DNA from 2 places in the Amycolatopsis sp. NBC_01488 genome. Region 2 is predicted to be linked to the other one. Evidence: riboswitches for the same ligand, from Rfam matches in the RefSeq annotation. Region 2 holds a riboswitch; the other holds the start of a gene.
What was found. A riboswitch is a leader RNA that binds a small molecule or an ion and turns the genes downstream of it on or off. The one in region 2 is predicted to bind glycine.
Positions count from the first base shown of each region.

Region 1: linked by a shared signal. The riboswitch ahead of gcvP (aminomethyl-transferring glycine dehydrogenase) and the one ahead of gcvP (aminomethyl-transferring glycine dehydrogenase) in region 2 are both predicted to bind glycine.

Region 1 covers NZ_CP109434.1:7,587,679-7,593,127, reverse strand. The annotation lists gene OG738_RS35765 (bifunctional nuclease family protein) at 1-431, shown strand, start outside; gene OG738_RS35760 (MerR family transcriptional regulator) at 474-869, shown strand; gene trxA (thioredoxin) at 881-1,216, shown strand; gene OG738_RS35750 (TetR/AcrR family transcriptional regulator) at 1,197-1,829, opposite strand; gene OG738_RS35745 (MerR family transcriptional regulator) at 2,108-2,686, shown strand; glycine riboswitch at 2,729-2,827, shown strand; gene gcvP (aminomethyl-transferring glycine dehydrogenase) at 3,126-5,449, shown strand, end outside.
Region 2 covers NZ_CP109434.1:334,576-340,024, reverse strand. The annotation lists gene OG738_RS01610 (3-oxoacyl-ACP reductase) at 1-26, shown strand, start outside; gene OG738_RS01605 (hypothetical protein) at 23-220, opposite strand; gene OG738_RS01600 (helix-turn-helix domain-containing protein) at 293-1,597, shown strand; glycine riboswitch at 1,676-1,769, shown strand; gene gcvP (aminomethyl-transferring glycine dehydrogenase) at 1,906-4,737, shown strand; gene gcvT (glycine cleavage system aminomethyltransferase GcvT) at 4,745-5,449, shown strand, end outside.

The DNA.
Region 1 (5,449 bases), 2.2 Mb from region 2:
CGAATCAGCCGATCTTGTTGCTGCGGGAGACCGAGGGTGAACGGTACCTGCCGATCTGGATCGGCTCGGTCGAAGCCACCGCCATCGCCTTGGAGCAACAGGGAGTCCGGCCGGCCCGTCCGCTCACGCATGACCTGCTGAAAGAGGTCATCGGGGCACTCGGCCGGGAGCTCGAGCAGGTCGTCATCACCGACCTCAAGGAAGGCACGTTCTTCGCGGAGCTCGTGTTCGACGGCGACATCCGGGTGTCCGCCCGGCCGAGCGACTCGGTCGCGCTGGCCCTGCGGATCGGCGTCCCCATCCACGCCGTGGACGCGGTGCTGGAGGAGGCGGGCCTGATCATCCCGGACGAGCAGGAGGACGAGGTCGAGAAGTTCCGCGAGTTCCTCGACTCCGTGTCTCCGGAAGACTTCCGCGGAGCGGACACGTAGGAACTTGCCTTGACGCGGACGTCAACGTCTAGCGTCGGAGGCATGCGGATCGGAGAGCTTGCGCAGCGCACGGGTGTCACCACCCGTGCGCTGCGGTTTTACGAGGCCCAGGGTCTCCTGGCGGCCCGTCGCGCGGCGAACGGCTACCGCGAGTACGACGACGAAGACCTGCAGCTGGTCAAGGAGATCCAGACCCTGCAGACGGTCGGCCTGACCCTCGAGGAGACCCGCCCCTTCGTCGAGTGCCTGCGCAGCGGCCACGAGACCGGGGACTCCTGCGCGAGTTCGATCGAGGTCTACCGGCGCAAGCTCGAAGAAGCCGACGCGCTCCTCGCCCGCCTTGGCGGAATCCGGGCGGAACTTGCCGCGAAGCTCGTCGGCGCGCTCGCCCGGCAAGCGCCCGATCCGTGTGTCGTGCCCGCTTCCCCGCGCCCCTGAAGGAGACCCCCGTGTCCGAAGTCCTCGAAGTCACCGACAGCACGTTCCCCGAGGTACTCGCCGGCGATGTCCCGGTGCTGGTCGAGTTCTGGGCCACCTGGTGCGGCCCCTGCCGGATGGTCGGCCCCGTGCTGGAGCAGCTGGCCGCCGAGCGGGCCGGGAAGCTCGCCGTCCGCAAGATCAACGCCGACGAGAACCCGGAGACCACCCGCTCCTACCAGGTCATGTCGCTGCCGACGATGATCCTGTTCTCGGGCGGCGAGCCGGTCGAGACGATCGTCGGCGCGTTCCCGAAGGCCCGCATCGAGGACCGCCTCGACCGGGCCCTCACGGTGCCGTCGCTTTGACGAAGGTGTCCGCCACTTCGCGCCCGTATTTCTCCAGGTCGAGCGACGGGTCGGCCGCGTACGCCGCGGCCACCCCGTCGATCGCCTGCGCGACGGACATCGCCATCACCTCCGGCGTGAACTCGCCGAACACCCCTTCGGCCTGACCCTGCTTGAGCTGGCGGGCGAGGCCGTGCACGCGCATGTCGTCGACCAGCACCTTCGTCATCGACCAGCCGTCGGCGTCGTCCGCGTTGGCCGACAGCTCGGTCAGCACACGGACGCACTCCGGGTACGCGCGAAGGAACGCGATCGACGTCTCGATGTGGGCGCGCAGGTAGCCCGGGCGGTCCGCCGGGTCCACTCCGCCGCCGGTGCGTTCCTTCAGGAACTCGCTCTTCGTCTCGACCACCGTGCTCAGGACGGCCTGCATCAGGCCGGCCTTGGTGGTGAAGTGGTAGGAGATCAGCCGGGTGCTGCTGAGGCCGGCCCGCTCCTTGATCTTGGCGAACGTCGTCCTGCGGTACCCCAGGTCGGCGAGGACACCGATGGTCGCCCCGATGATCTGCGCTCGCCGGGCCGCCTCGGTTCCGCTGAGCCCCAGTTCCGCCATGAGGTCGGTGTTTACCTGCATGAGTAAGAAGTTACTCGGCTGAGTAAAACCGCGCAACAGGTTTGAACCACCTCGTCCGGGGTACGGCGAACGGCGCAAAGGCTCATCCGGTCGTTGAGGCTTGCCGCGCGTCGCGTTGACCCGCCCTGTCCGGGCGCTTACCGTCGAAGGAGGTAAATCGCCACGGTGTCATTCACGGTCTGGGGCCGGACCGTGGCGGTTGATCTCCGGCGGGTCCCGCTCCTGGGACCATCCGGCTGTCATTCGCCGGCCGCCAGGTCGGGCGAGGGGAGGCTTGCGTGGTCGAGGCTGGTTCCGAGAAGCAGCCTGTTGAGGTCGCGAGTGGCGAGCAGGGTGAGCTGTTCCCCGACGACTCGCTGCCGGACGAGCTGGTGGGCTACCGCGGCCCGGCCGCGTGCCAGATCGCCGGGATCACCTACCGCCAGCTCGACTACTGGGCCCGGACGAAGCTGGTCGCACCCAGCATCCGCACGGCCCACGGCTCCGGCTCGCAGCGGCTGTACTCGTTCAAGGACATCCTGGTCCTCAAGGTCGTCAAGCGGCTCCTGGACACCGGGGTCTCCCTGCAGAACATCCGCGTCGCCGTCGACCACCTGCGCGTCCGCGGAGTCCGCGACCTCGCGCGCGTGACGTTGTTCTCCGACGGCACCACCGTCTACGAGTGCACCTCGCCGGAGGAGATCGTCGATCTGCTCCAGGGCGGCCAGGGCGTCTTCGGCATCGCGGTCAGCGGCGCCATGCAGGAGATCAGCGGAACCATCCACGAGTTCCCGGCCGAACGCGCCGACGGCGGCATCGTCGAGACCCACGAACCGGACGAGCTGACCCAGCGCCGCAACGCCCGCAAGACCGGGTGATCACCGCCGCGGCGGACGGAGTAAGGTTCCCCGTGCGGTCGACGAATCCGCGCGGGAGAGTCCGAGCCTCATACTGAGCTCGGCGCCGAAGGAGCAAGTCCTCCCCGGAACCTCTCAGGCACCCTGGACCGCGCGGACGAGACGCCTCTGGAAAGCGGGTCGCCAGGACACAACCTGACGCCCCCGCCGACGGTGCAAGCCCGGCTCAACCTCGGGCGAAACTCTCAGGCGCCCCTCGGGGTACGGACAGAGTGGGGAGGATTCCTCCGGGTTTGGGTGAGCTGTGCTCGCGGAGAGCGCTTGCCTGAACCCTCCGGCGTGTCTGGTGGGGTACAACCCCCACACCCCGCCCGGCGGGCTCCGCCCCCGGACCCCCGCCGTGGTCACCTTCGCGTTTACAGTCGGGTTGGGCAGACACTGCTGTTCGGAGGAGGCCCTCGTGGATCTGTCGCTTGCCTCGCTCGAGCAGGGTGTCGGCTTTGCTGATCGGCACATCGGGCCCGGTCCCGACGAACTCCGGCACATCCTCGACGTCGTCGGTGTCGCTTCTCTCGACGAGCTCTCCGAACGTGCCGTTCCCGAGTCGCTGCGCGCCTCTGCCGGGCCGCTCGAACTTCCGCCCGCCGCCACCGAAGCGCAGGCGCTCGCCGAACTCCGGGCGCTCGCCGCGCGGAACCGGCCCATGGCGCAGATGATCGGGCTCGGCTACCACGACACCGTCACCCCGCCCGTCATCCGGCGGAACGTGCTCGAGAACCCCGCCTGGTACACCGCCTACACGCCCTACCAGCCCGAGATCTCCCAAGGCCGGCTCGAAGCGCTGCTCAACTTCCAGACCATGGTCTCGGACCTCACCGGCCTGCCAGTCGCCAACGCCTCCCTGCTCGACGAAGCCACCGCGGCCGCCGAGGCCATGACGCTCGTGCGCCGGGCGGGCAAGTCGTCCTCGAACCGGTTCGTCGTCGACGAGGACACCCTGCCGCAGACCCTCGCCGTGCTGCGGACGCGGGCCGAGCCGCTGGGCATCGAGCTGATCGTCGAAGACCTCTCCCAGGGACTCACCGGCCTCGGCCTCGGCGGAGACTTCTTCGGCATCCTGCTGTCCTACCCAGGAGCTTCGGGTGCCGTGCGCGAGCTGGACCTGACCATCGCCGACGCGAAGAAGCACGGCGCCGCCGTGATCGCCGCCGCCGACCCCCTGGCCTTGACGCTCTTGCGGCCGCCCGGCGAACTCGGCGCCGACGTCGCCGTCGGGTCGACGCAGCGGTTCGGCGTCCCGCTCGGCTTCGGCGGCCCGCACGCCGCCTACCTCGCCGTCCGCACGGGCCTCGAGCGGCAGCTGCCGGGACGCTTGGTCGGCGTGTCGAAGGACGCCGACGGCGCCCCCGCGTACCGGCTCGCGCTGCAGACGCGGGAGCAGCACATCCGCCGCGAGAAGGCGACGTCGAACATCTGCACCGCGCAGGTCCTGCTCGCGGTGATGGCCTCGATGTACGCGGTGTACCACGGACCCGACGGACTGCGCGGCATCGCGCTGCGCGCCCACCGGATGGCCACCGTGCTCGCCGCCGGTCTCTGTGAAGGCGGCGTCGAGGTCGTGTACGGCGAATTCTTCGACACGGTCGTCGCGGCGGTGCCCGGGCGCGCGGACACGGTCGTCGCGGCGGCCCGCGACCTCGGCGTCAACCTGCGCCGGGTCGACGACGACCACGTCGGCGTCGCCTGCGATGAGACGACCACCCGGGAACGGCTTTCGTGCGTGTGGAAGGCGTTCGGCGTCTCGGTGTCCGATGTGGACGGACTCGACGCGGACACGGCGGACGCGCTTCCGGCGCCGCTGCGGCGCACGAGCGCGTTCCTGACCCACCCCGTGTTCCACGCCCACCGCTCGGAAACCGCGCTGCTGCGCTACCTGCGGCAGCTGGCCGACAAGGACGTCGCGCTGGACCGCAGCATGATCCCGCTCGGCTCGTGCACGATGAAGCTCAACGCCACCGCCGAGATGGAGCCGATCACCTGGCCGGAATTCGCCGGGCTGCACCCGTTCGCGCCCGCCGAGGACGCCGCCGGGCTCCTGGAAGTGGTCGCCGACCTCGGTGCCTGGCTCGCGCGGATCACCGGCTACGACACGGTTTCCCTGCAGCCCAACGCGGGCAGCCAGGGCGAGTTCGCGGGCCTGCTGGCCATCCGCGCCTACCACCGTTCGCGCGGCGCGGGCGAGCGCGACGTCTGCCTCATCCCGGCCAGCGCGCACGGCACGAACGCGGCCAGCGCGGTGATGGCCGGCATGCGGGTGGTCGTCGTCCGCTGCGACGACGACGGCAACATCGACCTGGCGCACCTGCGGTCCACCGTGGACGATCACCGCGCCGACCTGGCCGCGATCATGATCACCTACCCCTCGACGCACGGGGTCTACGAGGACACCGTCGGCGAGGTGTGCGCGCTGGTGCACGACGCGGGCGGGCAGGTGTACGTCGACGGCGCGAACCTCAACGCCCTCATCGGTGTCGCGCAGTACGGCCGGTTCGGCGCCGACGTCTCGCACCTCAACCTGCACAAGACCTTCTGCATCCCGCACGGCGGCGGCGGACCCGGCGTCGGACCGATCGGCGTCCGGGCGCACCTGGCGCCGTTCCTGCCGAACCACCCGCTGCAGCCGGCGGCCGGTCCAGCGACCGGCGTCGGCCCGGTCAGCGCGGCGCCGTGGGGCAGCGCGTCGATCCTGCCGATCTCGTGGGCGTACGTCCGGATGATGGGCGC
Region 2 (5,449 bases):
CCGGCGCGTACGTCACCCCGCTCTAACGGCGCGTCGGTTTCTTGACGCCGTACACCTCCCGCAGGTAGTTCCAGGCGGCGTTGAGCTTCTTGCGCTCCTCGGACACGAGCTTCTCGCGGCGGCGCAGCACGCGGACGGCGATCTCCGAGGCGAGGAACGCACCGGCGGCGAAGGTCAGGACGCCGACGATGAGCGTCAGGGCGATGATGGTGGTGGTCATGGTGACCAGCGTCGATGCGGTGCGGGCGGGTTGTCCCTGCGCAAAGCTAGCCGGTTTCGTTAGCTTTGTGAGGTGACGCACTGGCGCGCCGACGAGTGGGCGGAAGCGGTCCGGGCCGGGATCCGTTCCCGCGGGCTTTCCTTGGACGAGGCCGCCAGACGCATCGGCGTCCCCACGTCGACGCTGCGGAGCTGGATCGAACACCGGCACGCGCCGAAGGTGACCGTCTTCGACCACTGGGCTCAACTCGCCGAGGTCACCGGCCTCGGCGAGGCCGAGCTGCTGCGCGTCGCCGGGGTGCTTCCGGACAGCCTCGCCAGCCCGGTGCACGTCGCGCAGGCCGCGAAGGCGCTGCGGGAAGGCATCGACCAGGCCGGGCAGTTCCTCCGGCAGGCCACCGCCCTCGTCTACTCCTCGCCCGGCACGCAGGTGGCCAACGCCATCGCCGCGTCGCCGATCGACTGGGAGATGCGGATCCGCTCCGCCACCCGCGGCGACGAGGTCCGCGTCACCTACCACCACTACGTCGGGATCGTGCCGCCGCAGGGCTTTCCCCACGACGACGCCGAGGTGCGGCGGATCGTCGAGCACGACATCCTCGGCGAGCTGTGGCGCCCGCTCGGGCTCTACTGGCGGGTGGCCGAGGTGCACGACTGGCACCAGCCGCCGCGGCTGGTCATCCAGGTGCCCGAGCAGGAGGCGACGCGGCCGCCCGCGTCGTCGCCGGTGGTTGCCGCGCCGCCGGTCGTGGTGCTGTCGCCGATCTGGGGGTACGGCGAGCTGCTGGCGTCGCTGGTCGCCGACGGCCTCGGGTTCGGCAACGTCGACTTCCGCTACTTCGGCCTCCCGGACGCGATGGCCGACCGCGTCCGGATCACCGCCCGCGAGCTGGCCGCGCCCGCGCCGCGGCTGGTGCACTCGGTGCCGCCGATCATGCTGCTGCACGGCCTGGCCGTGCCCGACCTGACCGGACGGCTCCCCGTCGTCGTCCGCTACGGCCCCCGCATGCGCGAGCGGGCAGCGCGTATTTACCGCGAGCCGCTGCTCGAAGCCGGCTTCGCGGACCCGTTGGAGGGAGCGCGGGCGATCGAGGAAGCGATCTCGGTCTCGCCGGACTGCGCGTACTTCGACGTGACGCTCGCCGACGAGGACGTCTTCGACGGTGACCGTCCTTCGCTCGACCGGCTCAACGACTCGGTGGCGTGGTTCGCCGAGCAGATCGTCGAGCAGGTGCTGCTGGGCGCCGGGCACCCGCTGGTGCCGCTGGGTGGCCCGCTGAAACGCCTGGTCCTGCCCTCGGGCCGGGTCCGGCGGCCACCGGCGCTGGCCGGGCGCGTGGTGCGGCGGGTCGCGGGTCGAACCGCGCTCGAACGGTGATGTGGCGTTGCCCGGGTGAAGTAGACGGACCTCGAACCCGGCGGGTACCGTAGCCGCCACAACTGCAGATCGGGCCGTCGAGCCGAGGCGGGAGAGCCCTCACGAAGTCAGTGGGGCACCGAAGGAGCAAACTCCCCAGAATCTCTCAGGTACCTGTTACCGCTTCGCGCGAGGCCACTCTGGAAAGCAGGCGCACCCGCGCCTCACCCAAGGTGAAAGCCGCGTCGCACGCGGTGAAACTCTCAGGTGCCATGACAGAGGGGGAGTTCCCAGCGCACCGCTGTGTGCCCAGGCCCGAGGAGCTCCCCATCACTTCCACGCAGTTCGACGCCCGCCACATCGGCCCGTCCGAGGCCGAACGCGCGAAGATGCTGGCCGAGTGCGGCTACGGCAGCCTGGACGCCCTGGTCGGCGCGGCCGTGCCCAGCGCCATCCGCGCCACCGCTGACCTGCGGCTCCCGCCCGCCGCGTCCGAAGAGGACGCCACCGCGGAGCTGCGCGCCCTCGCCGCGCGCAACCGGCCGATGACGCAGATGATCGGCCTGGGCTACTCCGACACCGTCACGCCCGGCGTCATCCGCCGCAACGTCCTCGAGAACCCGGCCTGGTACACCGCGTACACGCCCTACCAGCCGGAGATCTCCCAGGGCCGGCTCGAAGCGCTCCTCAACTTCCAGACGATGGTCGCCGATCTGACCGGCCTGGCCACCGCGAACGCGTCCCTGCTGGACGAGTCGACGGCCGTCGCCGAGGCCGTCACGCTGATGCGCCGCGCGTCCAAGTCGAAGTCGAACAAGGTCGTGCTCGACGCCGAGTGCCTGCCGCAGACGATCGCCGTCGTGCGCACCCGCGTCGAGGCGCTGGGCATCGAGGTCGAGGTCCGCGACCTGCTCACCGGCCTGCCGGACGACTTCTTCGGCGTCGTCGTCCAGTACCCGGGCGCGTCCGGCGTGCTGCGCGGCCGTGGCTTCTACCACGCGATTTCCGAGTCGGCGAAGGCCGCGGGCGCGCTGTTCACCGTCGCCGCCGACCTGCTCTCGCTGACGCTGATCACCGCCCCCGGCGAGTTCGGCGCCGACGTCGCCGCGGGGTCGACGCAGCGCTTCGGCGTCCCGCTCGGCTACGGCGGCCCGCACGCCGGGTACATATCGGTCCGCGCCGGGCTCGAGCGGTCGCTGCCCGGCCGCTTGGTCGGCGTCTCGGTCGACGCCGACGGCAACCCCGCCTACCGCCTCGCGCTGCAGACGCGGGAGCAGCACATCCGCCGCGAGAAGGCGACGTCCAACATCTGCACCGCGCAGGTCCTCCCGGCCGTGCTCGCCGCGATGTACGCGGTCTACCACGGTCCGGACGGCCTGAAGAAGATCGCCCAGCGCGTCCACGGCCTCGCCGCGGGCTTCGCAGATGCTCTTCGCAAGACCGGCGTCGAGGTCGTCCACGAGTCCTTCTTCGACACGGTCGTCGCGCGCGTCCCGGGCCAGGCCGCCGAGGTCCACGCCGCGGCGCGCGAGGCCGGGATCAACCTCGGTCACGTCGACGCCGACCACGTCCGCGTCGCCTTCGACGAGGTCAGCACGCCCGCGATCGCCGCGAAGGTCCTGCGCGCGTTCGGCGTCGAGGACGAGGCCGGCGACGGCGTCGCGTTGCCGAATGGCCTGGCCCGCGAGAGCGGCTTCATGGGCCACGGGGTCTTCGGCACCCACCGCTCCGAGACGGCGATGCTGCGTTACCTGCGCCGGCTGTCCGACCAGGACTACGCGCTCGACCGCGGCATGATCCCGCTCGGCTCCTGCACGATGAAGCTCAACGCCACCACCGAGATGGAGCCGATCAGCTGGCGCGAGTTCGCGGGCATCCACCCGTTCGCGCCGGCCGAAGACGCTGCGGGCTACCACACGCTCGTGGGGCAGCTGGCCGATTGGCTGGCCGAGGTCACCGGCTACGACAAGGTGTCGCTGCAGCCGAACGCGGGCAGCCAGGGCGAGCTGGCCGGGCTTCTCGCGATCCGCGCCTACCACCGCGCCAACGGCGACGACGCCCGCGACGTCTGCCTGATCCCGTCGTCCGCGCACGGCACCAACGCCGCGTCCGCGGTGCTCGCCGGGATGCGCGTGGTCGTGGTCAAGTGCACCGACGAAGGCAACGTCGACCTGGTCGACCTGCGGTCCAAGGTGGACACCCACCGCGACACGCTCGCCGCGATCATGGTCACCTACCCGTCCACCCACGGCGTGTACGAGCACGACATCGACGAGCTGGCCAAGATCGTCCACGACGGCGGCGGCCAGGTGTACGTCGACGGCGCGAACCTCAACGCTCTGCTGGGCCTGGCCAAGCCGGGCGAGTTCGGCGGCGACGTCTCGCACCTGAACCTGCACAAGACGTTCTGCATCCCCCACGGCGGTGGCGGCCCGGGCGTCGGCCCGGTTGCGGTGCGCGCGCACCTCGCGCCTTACTTGCCGAACCACCCGCTGCTCGCGGCCGCGGGTCCCGAGACCGGCGTCGGCCCGATCAGCGGCGCGCCGTACGGCTCGGCGTCGATCCTGCCGATTTCCTGGGCCTACGTGCGGATGATGGGCGCACCCGGCCTGACCGCGGCCACGAAGGTCGCCGTGCTGGCGGCGAACTACGTTGCTTCGCGCCTGGCGCCGCACTACCCGGTGCTCTACACCGGCCAGGACGGCCTGGTGGCGCACGAGTGCATCCTCGACCTGCGGCAGATCACCAAGGAGACCGGCGTGACGGTCGACGACGTCGCGAAGCGGCTCATCGACTACGGCTTCCACGCGCCGACCATGTCGTTCCCAGTCGCGGGGACGCTCATGGTCGAGCCGACCGAGTCGGAGGACCTGGGCGAGATCGACCGGTTCATCGCCGCGATGATCGCCATCCGCGCGGAGATCGACGAGGTGGCGCAGGGCCGCTGGAGCGCGGAGGAGTCGCCGCTGCGCGGGGCGCCGCACACCGCCGAGACGCTGGTCGGCGAGTGGGACAAGCCGTACGACCGCGAGCTGGCCGTGTATCCGGCGGGTGTTTCGCGCAAGAACAAGTACTGGCCGCCGGTGCGGCGCATCGACGGCGCCCGCGGCGACCGAAACCTCGTGTGCTCCTGCCCGCCCCTCAACGCTTACGAAGGCTGATCCCGACGTGTCGAAAGAGACCTCCCTGCACGGAGTCCACAAGGGACTCGGCGCGCTGTTCACCGACTTCGCCGGCTGGTCCATGCCGGTCCGCTACGCCAGCGAGCTGGCCGAGCACAAGGCCGTCCGCGAGGCGGCCGGGCTGTTCGACCTCTCGCACATGGCCGAAATCCACGTCACCGGCAAGCAGGCGGCGGACGTCCTGGACTTCGCGCTGGTCGGCAACCTGACCGGCGTCAAGCCGGGCCGGGCGCGGTACACGATGATCTGCAATGAGTCCGGGGGTGTCCTGGACGACCTCGTCGTCTACCGCCTGGCCGACGAGCACTACCTCGTCGTCGCCAACGCGGGCAACGCCCAGGTCGTCGCGGACGCTCTCGCCGAGCGGGTCGCGGGCTTCGACGCCGTCGTGGACGACCGCAGCGAGACGACTGCGCTGATCGCCGTCCAGGGCCCGAAGGCCGTCGAGATCCTCGGCGCCGTCACCGACGCCGACCTGGACGCGCTGAAGTACTACGCCAGCGTCCCGGCGTCGGTGAAGGGCCACGACGTCCTGCTCGCCCGCACCGGTTACACCGGCGAAGACGGCTTCGAGCTGTTCGTCGACGCGGACGAGGCACCCGCGTTGTGGCGGCTGCTGCTGGAGGCGGGGGAGCCCCACGGTCTGGTCCCGGCCGGGCTCGCCTGCCGCGACACGCTGCGCCTCGAAGCC